4 regions of the Aeromonas sp. FDAARGOS 1415 genome follow, and region 2 is predicted to be linked to each of the others. Evidence: riboswitches for the same ligand, from Rfam matches in the RefSeq annotation. Region 2 holds a riboswitch; each other region holds the start of a gene.
What was found. Region 2 has a riboswitch for cyclic di-GMP ahead of I6L45_RS08490 (sigma-54 dependent transcriptional regulator). Riboswitches for the same ligand answer to the same signal wherever they lie in the genome.
Positions count from the first base shown of each region.

Region 1: another riboswitch for cyclic di-GMP. It lies ahead of I6L45_RS10705 (glycosyl hydrolase family 18 protein); the one in region 2 lies ahead of I6L45_RS08490 (sigma-54 dependent transcriptional regulator).
Region 3: another riboswitch for cyclic di-GMP. It lies ahead of gbpA (N-acetylglucosamine-binding protein GbpA); the one in region 2 lies ahead of I6L45_RS08490 (sigma-54 dependent transcriptional regulator).
Region 4: another riboswitch for cyclic di-GMP. It lies ahead of I6L45_RS01995 (glycosyl hydrolase family 18 protein); the one in region 2 lies ahead of I6L45_RS08490 (sigma-54 dependent transcriptional regulator).

Region 1 is NZ_CP077363.1:2,234,495-2,237,827, forward strand. It holds gene gltX (glutamate--tRNA ligase) at 1-183, shown strand, start outside; tRNA gene I6L45_RS10680 (tRNA-Ala) at 436-511, shown strand; tRNA gene I6L45_RS10685 (tRNA-Ala) at 540-615, shown strand; tRNA gene I6L45_RS10690 (tRNA-Ala) at 679-754, shown strand; tRNA gene I6L45_RS10695 (tRNA-Ala) at 822-897, shown strand; tRNA gene I6L45_RS10700 (tRNA-Ala) at 964-1,039, shown strand; cyclic di-GMP riboswitch class I at 1,482-1,566, shown strand; gene I6L45_RS10705 (glycosyl hydrolase family 18 protein) at 1,711-3,333, shown strand, end outside.
Region 2 is NZ_CP077363.1:1,779,186-1,782,518, reverse strand. It holds gene fliFL (lateral flagellar M-ring protein FliFL) at 1-13, opposite strand, end outside; gene lfiE (lateral flagellar hook-basal body complex protein LfiE) at 22-348, opposite strand; gene I6L45_RS08490 (sigma-54 dependent transcriptional regulator) at 360-1,736, opposite strand; cyclic di-GMP riboswitch class I at 1,875-1,962, opposite strand; gene lfhA (lateral flagellar biosynthesis protein LfhA) at 2,157-3,333, opposite strand, start outside.
Region 3 is NZ_CP077363.1:663,113-666,445, reverse strand. It holds gene gbpA (N-acetylglucosamine-binding protein GbpA) at 5-1,426, opposite strand; cyclic di-GMP riboswitch class I at 1,491-1,576, opposite strand; gene I6L45_RS03130 (M3 family metallopeptidase) at 1,945-3,333, shown strand, end outside.
Region 4 is NZ_CP077363.1:417,980-421,312, reverse strand. It holds gene I6L45_RS02000 (PAS domain-containing hybrid sensor histidine kinase/response regulator) at 1-1,837, shown strand, start outside; cyclic di-GMP riboswitch class I at 2,040-2,127, shown strand; gene I6L45_RS01995 (glycosyl hydrolase family 18 protein) at 2,238-3,333, shown strand, end outside.

The DNA.
Region 1 (3,333 bases), 460 kb from region 2:
GCCACCGCTGCCGAGCTGGGTCAGGGCATGGGCAAGGTGGGCATGCCGCTGCGCGTGGCCGTGACCGGCCAGGGCCAGTCTCCTGCCATCGACGCCGTGATGGCGCTGGTGGGCAAGGAGCGCGTGCTCGCTCGCATCGACCGCGCCCTGGCGTACATCGAAGCACGCATGGCCGCCGAGTAATTCAGGCTCGCCGGGTCAGTACCCAAGATGGCATGAGAGGGCTCCCTGAGGGGGCCCTCTTTTTTTGAGTCCCCACCTGATTTACGACGTAAAACAGCGACATAGCGATGAGGTTGGCGGTAAAAACAGCTAACTGACTGAATTTTGACTAAACGCTCCAGCGGGTGCGAATTTTGGGTTGACAGCAAAGCGGACGATGCCTATCATGCGCCTCCGTTGCCAGAGATAACTTTGGTAGCGCCGAGGTGAGTTGGGGTTATAGCTCAGCTGGGAGAGCGCTTGCATGGCATGCAAGAGGTCCGCGGTTCGATCCCGCGTAGCTCCACCAAATTCTCCTCGCACAATCTGGAATCCAAGGGGTTATAGCTCAGCTGGGAGAGCGCTTGCATGGCATGCAAGAGGTCCGCGGTTCGATCCCGCGTAGCTCCACCAGGTTCCTGATTGAAATGAAGTACCCAGGGCAGTGCGGTGTGTATCACCCAGGCCGACCTTTGTGGGGTTATAGCTCAGCTGGGAGAGCGCTTGCATGGCATGCAAGAGGTCCGCGGTTCGATCCCGCGTAGCTCCACCATCATTCAGACGTTATGCGTCGAAGGCAACCGACCGCCAGAAGCGGTTGTCTAAAGAGTAAAGAATTTGGGGTTATAGCTCAGCTGGGAGAGCGCTTGCATGGCATGCAAGAGGTCCGCGGTTCGATCCCGCGTAGCTCCACCATGATTCGGACGCCAAGCGTCCAGGATGACCGGCCGCCAGAACCGGTTGTCTGAAGAGTAAAAATTTGGGGTTATAGCTCAGCTGGGAGAGCGCTTGCATGGCATGCAAGAGGTCCGCGGTTCGATCCCGCGTAGCTCCACCATCATTCGATGACAACAGAAGGCCACCGCATTGCGGTGGCCTTTTTGTTTTGTCGTTTTGCATCGTCCCGGATCCCGCCGGGCTGCCAATCCTTCGCCCGCCTCGGCGCGGGTCTTTCAGGCGTCACATCCATAGGGACGGCACCAGCAAGACAGGGACTCCTCTCTTTTAAATTGACCCTTCTATCCATCTTCTCGGCCCTGGCCAATGACGTGCCTTGTCACATTTCTGGCAACTCGGACCAGTGGTCCAGCGTGCAAGAAAGGGAATAAAAGAGGCTGTTTGCCAGGTTTAGATAGGCTCAAGATACTGATATTAATCATTTATTTCTCATCTGTTCGATGAGGGATGAAGTGTGGGAACGTCCCCACATATTTTCTTTCGAGAATAAAGATTGAGCGGTCGAGACTTGCTTCCTATACTCGGGCTGTTCCTCACGGAACCCAGGACAAGGGCAAACCGGCAGTGATGCCGGGACGCAAAGCCTCCGATCTGCCCGACCACGGGCCAGACAGCGGGGTTACCCAGGGTAACTTGAGGGTTTGTGGCCCGTCCATGGCCTGTTGTCGTTCCCTTTCCCCCTGTTGCGATTGCGCTTTTCCCGGTGTTGAAGCCAAGACAAACAAGGAAGATAACAATATGCAACAGATCTTGAGGCCCAGCAGGCTTGCCATGCTGGTCGCCCTTGCGGCCGTCCCTGCCTGGGCGCAGGCCGCTTACCCCGCCTACCAGGCCGGCACCGCCTACAAGGCTGGCGACATCGTCAGCAACGCAGGCGCCCTCTATGAATGCAAGGAATTCCCCTACTCCGGCTGGTGCGGCGCGTCCCCCTACCACTATGAGCCCGGGGTCGGCACCGTCTGGGCCGATGCCTGGAAGCGTTATGGCGGCGAGGTACCGCCACCGGCCCTGGTCGTCGCCATCGGCTCCCCCGCCGTGGGTGCCAGCGTCAGCGAGGGGACCAGCCTTGCCCTGGCGGTGACCCTGAGCGGCCCGGTCACGGCGCTCGCCAAGGTGGAGTACCTCATCGACGGTACCCTGGTCGCCACCGCCACGGCTTCCCCCTGGAGCGCGAGCTGGTCTGCCGCCGGTGTGGGCAATCACGCCCTCAAGGCTCGGGCGCTGGACAAGGATGGCAAGGTGCTGAGCGAGGCGGACTCCAGCTTCAAGGTCGCCGCCGTGGTCGCGCCCGAGGCGCCCAAAGTGAGCATCGCGAGCCCGGCCGCCGGCGCCAGGGTGACCCTGGGTCGCAGCGTGGCGGTGAGCGGCAACGTCACCGACGCCAATGACGACGTCGCCAGGGTCGAGCTCTTCGTGAATGGCCAGAAGGTGGGCGAAGACACCAGCGCCCCCTGGCAAGTGAGCTGGACGCCCCAGAACAAGGGGCTGGCCGGTCTCAAGCTGGTGGCGACCGACAAGGCCAATCTCTCTGGCGAATCGGCCCAGGTGGATGCGCAGGTGGAAGAGGCCGCACTGCCTCCCACTGGCGGCAACCTCTCCTGCGACGTGCGCCAGATCTACCGCGCCGACGGCAGCGAGTGCATGGGGGATGATCACGGTCGCCGTGTCATCGGCTACTTCACCTCCTGGCGCACCGGCAAGAACGGCCTGCCCGCCTACCTGGTGAACGACATCCCCTGGGACAAGATCACCCACATCAACTACGCCTTCGCGGCGGTGGACGAGCAGAGCCACGTCATCAAGGTGGACGACTCGGCCACCAAGATGACCTGGAACGGCGTGCCGGGCGCCGAGATGGATCCCGAGTTCGCCTACCAGGGCCACTTCAACCTGCTGTCCAAGTACAAGAAGCAGTATCCGGACGTGAAGACCCTCATCTCCGTCGGGGGCTGGGCCGATACCCGCGGCTTCTACGCCGCCACCACCAAGGGCGACTGCTCGGTCAATACCGCCGGCATCAACGCCTTTGCCGACTCGGCGGTGGGCTTCATCCGCCAATACGGCTTCGATGGTGTGGATATCGACTACGAGTACCCCACCTCCATGAAGGATGCGGGCAACCCGAACGACTTCCCGCTCTCCAACCTGTGTCGCGGCAAGCTCTTTGCGAACTATGAAGTGCTGATGAAGACCCTGCGCAACAAGCTCGACAGCGCCGGCACCGAGGACGGTCGCAAGTACATGCTGACCATCGCCTCGCCGGCCTCGGCCTATCTGCTGCGCGGCATGGAAAACTTCCAGGTCACCCAGTACCTCGACTACGTCAACCTGATGACCTATGACTTCCACGGCGCCTGGAACCACTTCGTCGGCCACAACGCCGCCCTGTTCGAC
Region 2 (3,333 bases):
CCAATTCAGTCATCACCAACCTCAGAGCGGCATGCGCATGATGTCATCGAAGCCGGTCATCAGTTTGTTGCGCACCTGCATCAGGGCGGAAAAACTGAGGCCTGCCTTCTGGCTGGCCACCATGGCCCCCACCAGATCGTCGCTCTGCCCCGCATCGACGGCGGTCATCAGGCTGGAGGCGATGTTCTGCTGTTCGTTGACCCGGCCGACGACGTCACGCATGGCGTCGCCGAACGAGACGGCAGACGCCTCGTTTGGCTCGATGGCAGGGGGTTGACTGGCGACTCGCTGCATTTCCTGCATCTGCTGCAGGAGTGTCACCTGTGATGACATGATCTCAATCTTCACTCGGTTATCCCTTAGTTTTGTATCTGCTGCTCGACATCGATGCCCTGCTCGCGCATGGCAGCCAGCTTGTATCTAAGTGCCCGGGTCGTCATCCCGAGGGCTTCTGCCGTGCGTGTCCGGTGGCCACGGAAACGGCGCAACGTCTCAAGAACGAATTGAAATTCGGCATGCCGCTTGGTCTCGTTGAGCCCCTCCGGGGCCGTGAGTGTCTGCGGTAGCGGAGTGTCGGCTTCCGCTGCGTAATGGGGCAGCATCAAATCGACGGCCTGAATATGCAATCCGCGAGCCATAATTAGCGCCCGCTGGATGACGTTATCCAGTTCGCGCACATTGCCTGGCCAGTCATAGGAGAGCAGCTGCTGGCGGGCACTCTCGCTGAGGCGATAACCCTGCTGTGCGGCATAACGCTCGATGAAGTACTCCGCCAGGGGCAGGATGTCGTCCTGCCGTTCTCTCAAGGCGGGCCAGCTCATGGGCAGCACGTCCAGCCGGTAGAAGAGGTCCTCGCGAAATTCGCCCCGCACCACCAGCTCCCGCAGATCCCGGTTGCTGGCAGCGATGATGCGCACGTCCAGCGCGATCACCTGATGGCTGCCCAGCCGTTCGACCTCCTTCTCCTGCAGCACCCGCAGCAGCTTGGCCTGCAATGCCAGCGGCAGCTCGGAGATCTCGTCGAGCAGCAGGGTGCCCCCCTGAGCCAGCTCGAACTTGCCCTGCTGGCTGGCCGTCGCGCCAGTGAAGGCGCCCTTGCTGTGACCGAAGAGGATGGACTCGAGCATGGCCTCCGGGATGGCCGCACAGTTGATGGCCACGAAGGGCTTGGCCGCCCGGCTGGACATTTCGTGGATGTAGCGGGCAAGCCGCTCCTTGCCCGTCCCCGACTCGCCACCGATGAGGATGGTGGCCGAGGTCTTGGCAGCCCGGCGGGCGAGCTGCAGCACCTGCAGGCTCTGGGGGGAGGTGGCGATCAGGTTGGGGATGGCCTGGCGCAGGCGCAGGGCGCCCCTGACGACGTCGAGGATCTGTCGCTGGCTGAAGGGTTTGATGATGTAGTCGATGGCGCCGGCCCGCATGGCCTCGGCCGCCAGATAGGCCTGATGTTCATTGACCAGGATGACGCAGTCGGTTCCCGCCAGCGTCTGCACCATGGCAGGGCCGGCTTCTGTCATGACGGCCATATCGAGCAGAATAAGATCGACGCAGTGGTTCGAAATAAAATGTTTGGCCTGCGTCACAGAATCCTGATGGGTAATTCGATAACCGGCATTCAATAATATTTGCCCAACATGGTTTCCATTTGGTGACAATGAGGAGACCAATAATAAATGAGCATGGGTTCCAATATCGACCGATACTGAATTTTCCTTGATAGAAATATCAGAAAACATATTATCCCGAACCTGTGATTGTACATGAATCAATCAACAGAACCGACAGCTGAAAAATTAAGACATACAAAGACAGAGCAGCGCTTCTAATTGAGCGCTTGCCCTATATCTTCATAAAAACAAGGCGAGAATCATGGCCTTGGCAACCCCGCTATCATTAGCATCAATGCTGTTAGACCGGAGGCTTTGCGTCCTGACTTTTCAGTTCAGTTTGCCTTTATCATGCGACGACCCGTATTTGGATGGCATGGCTTGGTGATCCTTCAAGCCATGAGACACACCTGATTGTTTGTATTTTGTTATTTAATCGTCAGTATGTGTCGCGTCAAAAACCGTCACATCATAACGGCTTTATATGACAATTCAAGCAGATATGCGGAATAGTCACTTCCTGCCGGCAGAGAATAAGGCAATTCAACTTCAGCCCAACGTGCCAATTACTTCGACCCGCAGCTCTTCCGGTATTTCATTATATGAGATCACTTTGAGACCCTTCGAGAAGGAGCGGGCATAGCGGGCGATCAGGGGCCTGAGCTGGGGCATCACCACCAGCACAGGGGGGTATCCCTGCTGCTGCAACTGCTCCTTCACCAGCGGCATGTTTTGCTGCAGCTGTGCCAGCAGCTGGGGATCCACCGGGAAGCTGTCCAGCTGGATCTTCCCCTGCTGCTGGGATTGGCTCATCGCCGTCAGCAGGGTCTGCTCCAGCCGATCATCCAGGGTGAAGGCCCCCAGTACGTCGCGGGAACCTATCGCCTGTCTGACGATCTGCCGTTTCAGTGCGCAGCGCACATCGGATGCCAGCAGGACGGGATCCTTGGTCAGCTCGCTCGCATCCAGCAAGGTGGTGGCGATGGTGCGGATGTCGGTGAGGCTGATCTGCTCCTTGAGCAGCTGGCGGAAGACCCGCAGCTGCTGCATCTGGGTCAGGGCCAGATTGAGCTCTTCCGCCAGACGGGGAGACTGGGTGGCCAGATGCTGGCCCAGCTTGCCCACCTCGTCATGACCGAACAGGTTGTCGAGCTGCTCCCTGAGCAGCTTGCTGGCATGGGTCGCGATGACGGTGGCGGAATCCACCACCGAATAGCCCAGGTTGAGGGCCTTGGCCTTGTTGTCCGGCGAAATCCAGACCGCGTTCATGCCGTAGGCGGGATCCTGGGTCAGCTCGCCGTCCAGGGCGCCGTAGGTCTCCCCGCTGCTGATGGCCATCAGCCGCTGGCAGTCCACGTTGCCCGAGGCCAGGGCGATGCCGGAGAGCTTGATGCGATACTGATCCGGCTGCAGTTGCAGGTTGTCGCGCACCCGGATCTCGGGTAGCAGGAAGCCGTACTGCTCGGAGAGCGTCTTGCGGATGCCGCGCACCCGGGCGAGCAACTCGGCCCCCTTGTCCGCCTCCGCTAGGGGGACCAGCCGATAGCCGAGCTCGATGGCAACAGTGTCCACCGGCGGCAAGTCCTGCCACTCCAGCCCCTGGGGCTCCGGCTGTACCATCTGGCGTGTCAGCGCCTCTGCCGCATCCAGCGCCGGATCCTGGGCACGGCGCTGGCTGACGCTCCAACCGGTCCAGGCCAGTACGGCCGCGAAGCTGAGGAAGGCC
Region 3 (3,333 bases), 1.1 Mb from region 2:
CGGATCACAGCTGTGTCCATGCCTCCTGCCAGTGGGAACCCACGCCCGGCTCATACTGGGTGGCCGTGCTCGCCCACTGGCTGCACCAGCCGCTGTAGGGGAAGGGTTTGCACTGGTAGATCTTGCCGTTCTTCGGCTGCAGTACCCGGGTGCCCGCAGTGTAGGACTTGAGCCCCTCCGGGAAGCTGTACTGGTAGTCACCGCCAGCGGCCGGATCCTTGAACATCAGATCCAGGGTCTGCTGCAGGGTGGCGCCCCCGTTCTTCGGCTTGGCCTCGATCACCAGCTGATGGTGGCCGGCGCTCAGGCCGCTCAGGGCCATGGTGAAGCCCTGGCTGCTGTCCTTGATGTCGGCGCTGGTCTGCCCCCTGGCGACACCGCCATGGTCGTAGAGGGTGCTGGTGACGGCGAGATCTCCCTGAGCGGCGACGGTGAAGGCCAGGGTGAGCTGGCCGTTGTCGAGCGGATACTCGCTCGCCAGGCCGCTCACGCTGATGCTGTCGCTGACCGGGGGTTGCTGCTGCTCTAGCTGGACTTCTACTCGCTGCAGGTTGCTGCCCGCTTTCAGGTAGACGGGGTTCTGGCCGTAGACCGGGTTGAACTGGCCGTCCGTGCCCTGCTGGCCGGCGCGGATCTGGCTCTGTTCGGCATTGATCTTGCTCGCCAGGGCGTGAGCCCAGTTGTTCTTCAGGCCTTGCTCGGTGCTGGCGATGGTCAGCTCGATCTGCAGATCGGTGCGTTCGCCACCGGCGTCGAATACCCGGGTTCTGGCCTTGTCGCCGACGGCGAGGTCGATGGAGGGATAGATGGTGCCTCCCTGACTCCAGGTCAACGGCGGCTGGCCGTCGTCCTTGAACCGGGCGTCGATCAGGTTGTAGAAGCTGTTGGTGGTGTCACCCACCTCCCAGACCCCGAGGATCAGCTGATAGCCGGTGCGCTCGGGCAGGGTGCAGTTGTGGGTCACCTGCTTGGGTGGCTGTACCATGCCCCCGTCGATGACGCAGAAGGGCACGAGATCGAAGGCGTCCCGGGTGAGCGGTTGGTTCGGGTTCCAGTCCTGCCGGGTGAGGTAATAGCGCCAGTTGCGGGTCGCGTGGTTGGCGGTGAAGGTCCAGCTGATGGCGAAGGGACCGGCCTGCACATTGCGCTTGGTCCAGCGATCGCTGGTCTGGGCGTTGAGCTCGCCAAACTGCGGGTGTCCTGCCGAGGCGATCTGGCCATCGGCGGGGCCACCAGCGGGGAAGCCGGAGGGGGCCTCCAGGCTCTGGGGCTCCCACTGGATGGCGCCGCACTGGATGTTGCCACCCGTCTTGCACAGGTAGTTGCGCGACTCGGGCTGGCTGATATAGCCGTGGGCGAGGGCGCCGCCGCTGGCCAGTAGCGTCAGCGCCGCCGCGAGGCGATTGAATTGAAGTTTTGCTGCCATACATTCCTCTGTTCGGTGATGTGGGCAGTCAAGTTGGCAGGGGAAATCCCGGTGCACACCTGGGTGTGGCAACCCCGCTATCCTGGACAGCATGTCTTTAGACCGGAGGCTTTGCGTCCTGGCCTTTCAACCAGTTTGCCAAATGACTACAGAAAGGATCATGGTGCCGCACTGGGCGACAGACCCATGATGACTATATTTTGTTAAAAAATTAAGTGTAAATATTGACGGCTTGACCTCATCGGAGCAGTACGACTCCCCATACTTCTCTTGCTCCCCCCTCGGACAGGGCGATACCGATCATCAGGTGTGTTCGGGCTGGGCCGCCCGACATCCCCCGCCGCTTGCCCCCCAGATGCACGTCTGGACCAATCGCCAGCAGACAGTGCTCCCTGCTTTTTGGTAGCTTGTTCATGCGCATCCCGGCGCACTGTTTGCCAATCTCTGTGAAGGGGGCGGCATCTCACCAATAAAAGGAGTGGGCACCCGTGCGGGTGACCCCATAAAAGAGGGAATTTATGAGTTCCATTGCCAGGAATTATCTCAACCAGCTCAACGCCGACTACCTGCAGGTACACAGGCGCAAGGAGGATCTGTTCTGGTCCACCTACATGGGCACCAGCGACGATCAGGCCGGCTTCACCGCCGCCGAGCAGGCTTACAAGGCCTTCTGCGCCGACCCGGCACGCCTGCCGGTGCTGCGGGAGATGCAGGCCCAGGCCGAGGAGACCGAGCTGAAACGCGGTCTGGCAGGCTGGATCGCCTTCTTCGAGTGCAATGTCATCGAGGATCCTCAGGCCGCGTCCCTGATGGACGAGCTGGTGGCCGCCGAGGCGGATCTGTTTGCCCGGCGCAAGGGGCTGAAGCTGACCTTGCTGGACGAGCAGGGTCACCAGGTCCCCGGCAGTCTGCCCGCCGCCAGCACGACGCTGGCCGCCAGCAGCGACGAGGCGGTGCGCCAGAGTGCGCTCGCCATGTTCCACGCCCTGGAGCAGTGGGTGGTCGACAACGGCTATCTGGAGATAGTCGCGCTGCGCAACCGCTTCGCCCGGGCCATGGGCTATCGCGACTACTTCGACTACAAGGTGCACAAGAACGAACAGATGAGCCCGGAGCAGCTCTTTGCCGTCTTGGATGACTTCATCGCCCGCACCGATGCCCGCCTGCACCAGAGTCTGGCCGAGTTGAAGGACGCCAAGGGGGAAGAAGCCCTGCTGCCCCACAACCTGCGCTACAGCGTGAGCGGCGACGTGACCCGCCAGCTCGATCCTTACGTGCCCTTCTCCCGGGCGCTGAAGGATTGGGTCGGGAGCTTCCGCCGCCTCGGCATCCAGTACCGCGGTGCCACCCTGACCCTGGATCTGCTGACCCGGGAGGGGAAATACGAGAACGGCTTCTGTCACGGCCCGGTGCCGAGCTTCTGGCAGGAGGGGGAGTGGGTACCGGCGGTGGTGAATTTCACCAGCCTGGCCAACCCGGCTCAGGTGGGCAGCGGCTGGAGCGGGCTCAACACCCTGTTCCACGAAGGGGGCCACGCGGCGCACTTTGCCAATGTCACCGGCAACGCCCCCTGCTTCTCCCAGGAGTTTCCGCCCACCTCCATGGCCTATGCCGAGACCCAGTCGATGTTCTGCGACAGCCTGCTGGACGACGCGGACTGGCTCAAGCGCTACGCCAGGAATGATGCGGGGGAGGCGATCCCCGATGCGCTCATCCAGGCGATGATCGCCGCGCGCCAGCCGTTTCGCGCCTTCAACGAGCGCCAGATCGCGCTGGTGGCCTACTTCGAGCGGGATCTCTACGCCATGGACGAGGCCGAGCGCACCCCGGCCGCCGTGCTGGCGCTGGCACGCCAGTGGGAACGCAAGATCCTGGGGGTCGAGAGCCCGCGCCCGCTCTTGGCCATT
Region 4 (3,333 bases), 1.4 Mb from region 2:
GATGCTGGCGGCCCGCTTCGTGGGGTCGAGCCGGGTCAAGCGCGCCTTCGGCCGCTTCGCCGGCGAGCGGGGTGGCACCCTGGCGCCCCAGATGCAGGCCTCGGCGGAGCTCATTGCCCACACCGAGCGGCTGCTGGCGGGGGTGTTCGGCACCTCGTCCGCCCGGCTGGTGCTGGCCTCGGCCCTGCAGGGGCGCAACATGCAGCTCGAGGAGATCGCCACCATAGTGGACGAGGCCTCCGACGTGTTCCGCTTCAACCGCGGCCTGCTGCAGGGGGCCATCGAACACATGGGGCAGGGGATCTCCGTGGTGGACAGGGAGCTCAGGCTGGTGGCCTGGAACCGGCGTTACATCGAGCTGTTCTCCTATCCTCCCGGCCTCATCCAGGTGGGTCGCCCCATCGAGGAGATCATCCGCTACAACGCCGGGCAGGGGCTGTGCGGCCCCGGCGAGATCGAGGCCCAGGTGGCGCGCCGGGTTGCCTTCATGCAGCGCGGCAGCCCCCACATCTCGGCCCGGGAGCGGCCGGATGGCCGGGTGATCGAGATGCAGGGCAACCCCATGCCCGCCGGCGGTTTCGTCATGACCTTCACCGACATCACCCCGTTTCGTGACGCCGAGCGGGTACTGCGCGAAGCTAACGAGCACCTGGAGGCGCGGGTGGCCGAGCGCACCCATGAGCTCTCCGAGCTCAACCGCCAGCTGCTGCTGGTGAACCAGCAGGTGGAGCGGGCCAACCACTCCAAGAGCCGCTTCCTCGCGGCGGTGAGCCACGACCTCACCCAGCCGCTCAATGCGGCCAAGCTGTTCACCTCCTCCCTGCTGGAGATGCTGCCCCCGGCGGACGAGCCCGCCCGCATCGCCCGCCACATCGACGATGCCCTGGGGGCGACCGAGGATCTCATCATGGACCTGCTGGATATCTCGCGCCTCGAGGCCGGCAAGTTCAAGGCCAAGAAGCTCGACTTCGCCCTGAGGGACGTGCTCGACAACCTCAAGGCGGAGTTCGGGGTGCTGGCCCAGGCCGGGGGGATCCAGTTCTCCGTGGTGGAGAGCAGCCTCGCGGTCTACAGCGATGTGCGCCTGCTGCGGCGGGTGCTGCAAAACTTCCTCACCAACGCGTTTCGCTACAACCCGGGGGGCCGGGTACTGCTCGGCTGCCGCCGGCTGGGGGACAAGGTGCGCATCGAGGTGTGGGACAACGGCCCCGGCATCCCGGAGGGCAAGCAGGAGGCGATCTTCGACGAGTTCTCCCGCCTCGATCACTCCCGCACTGCCAAGGAGCAGGGGCTCGGCCTCGGGCTTGCCATCGCTCGCGGCATCTCTCTGGTGCTGGGTCACCAGCTCTCCCTGCGTAGCTGGCCCGGAGCGGGATCCGTGTTTGCCATCACCCTGAACCTCGCGACCCGGCCCGTGACGGCGAGCCAGATGACGGCGCCAGCCCAGCGGGACAGCCAGCTGGAAGGGGTCAGGATCCTCTGCATCGACAACGAGGAGGACATCCTCATTGCCATGGCCTCCCTGCTGGAGCGCTGGGGCTGCGAGGTGCGCTGTGCCCAGAGCCTGGAGCAGGCAGAGGAGATCATCGGGGCTGGCTTCCTGCCCCGGCTGGTGCTCTCTGACTATCACCTGGACGACGGCAAGACGGGGTTGCAGGCGCTGCACATGATCAGGCTGGCCCATGGCAACGGCATCGGCGGTATCATCATCAGCGCGGATCGCAAGAGCGAGCTGCAGACGCAGATCCGCGAGCATGGCTTCGGTTATGTGAGCAAGCCGGTCAAGCCGCTCAAGCTGAGGGCCCTGATGAACAGCCTGCTGCTACCGGTTCAGTGACGGCAATCACAGATTCCATCTTTGATTGACGCGGCTGATAATGGTTCTCATGCAGCATCATCGGCGACGTTGTTGCCGATTTGTATGCATTTTCGTGGCCAACTGGCAATGGTGAGTCCCTGTCACTGTTATTTTTACTAGGTGGCGGACCGACGACTCTCCTCTATAGTCATTCGGCGATTATTTTCATCGCAAATCAAGTTGTGCAAAAAGGCAAACCGGACGAAAGTCCGGGGCGCAAAGCTTCCGGTCTAAGGGTCAGCGGTACCTAGGATAGCGGGGCCACCACAGGTTGTTTCGTCCATGGGCCAAGCCATGGTGCGATGTCGTCTGCATTCCCTGTCAGGTTGCGTTGCCTTTTTCGTTGTTTATTCCAATAACGAAATAAGGAAGTTCAACTATGTTCAGTCCAAAACATTCCCTGCTGGCGCTGCTGGTCGGGGGGATCTGTTCCACCTCCGCCCTCGCTGCCGCCCCCGGCAAACCCACCATAGGCTGGGGTGAAACCAAGTTCGCCATCATCCAGATCGATCAGGCCGCCACCTCCTACAACAAGCTGGTGACTGTCCACAAGGATGGTGCCCCCGTCAGCGTGAGCTGGAACCTCTGGTCCGGCGACGTGGGCCAGACCGCCAAGGTGCTGCTCGATGGCAAGGAGGTGTGGTCGGGGGCCGCCGCGGCATCCGGCACCGCCAACTTCAAGGTCACCAAGGGGGGCCGCTACCAGATGCAGGTCGCCCTGTGCAACGCCGATGGCTGCACCCTCTCCGACAAGAAGGAGATAGTGGTTGCCGACACGGACGGCAGCCACCTGGCGCCGCTCGATGCGCCGCTGCAGGAGAACAACAAGCCCTACGCCAACAAGTCCGGCAAGGTGGTGGGGGCCTACTACGTGGAGTGGGGCGTCTATGGCCGCAAGTTCACCGTGGACAAGATCCCGGCCAAGAACCTGACCCACATCCTCTACGGCTTCACCCCCATCTGCGGTGGCAATGGCATCAATGACAGCCTCAAAGAGATCTCTGGCAGCTTCGAGGCGCTGCAGCGCTCCTGCGCCGGTCGCGAGGACTTCAAGGTCTCCATTCACGATCCCTGGGCCGCCGTGCAGATGGGGCAGGGCAAGCTCACCGCCTTCGATGAGCCCTACAAGGGCAACTTTGGCAACCTGATGGCCCTCAAGCAGGCCAACCCCGACCTCAAGATCCTCCCCTCGGTCGGCGGATGGACTCTCTCAGATCCCTTCTACTTCTTCAGCGACAAGACCAAGCGCGACACCTTCGTCGCCTCCATGAAGGAGTACCTGCAGACCTGGAAATTCTTCGACGGCGTGGACATCGACTGGGAGTTCCCGGGCGGTCAGGGGGCCAACCCCAACCTGGGCGGGCCGCAGGATGGCGCCACCTATGTGGCGTTGATGAAAGAGCTGCGCGCCATGCTCGACGAGCTGGAGGCCGAGACCGGTCGACAGTACGAGCTCACCTCGGCCATCAGCGCCG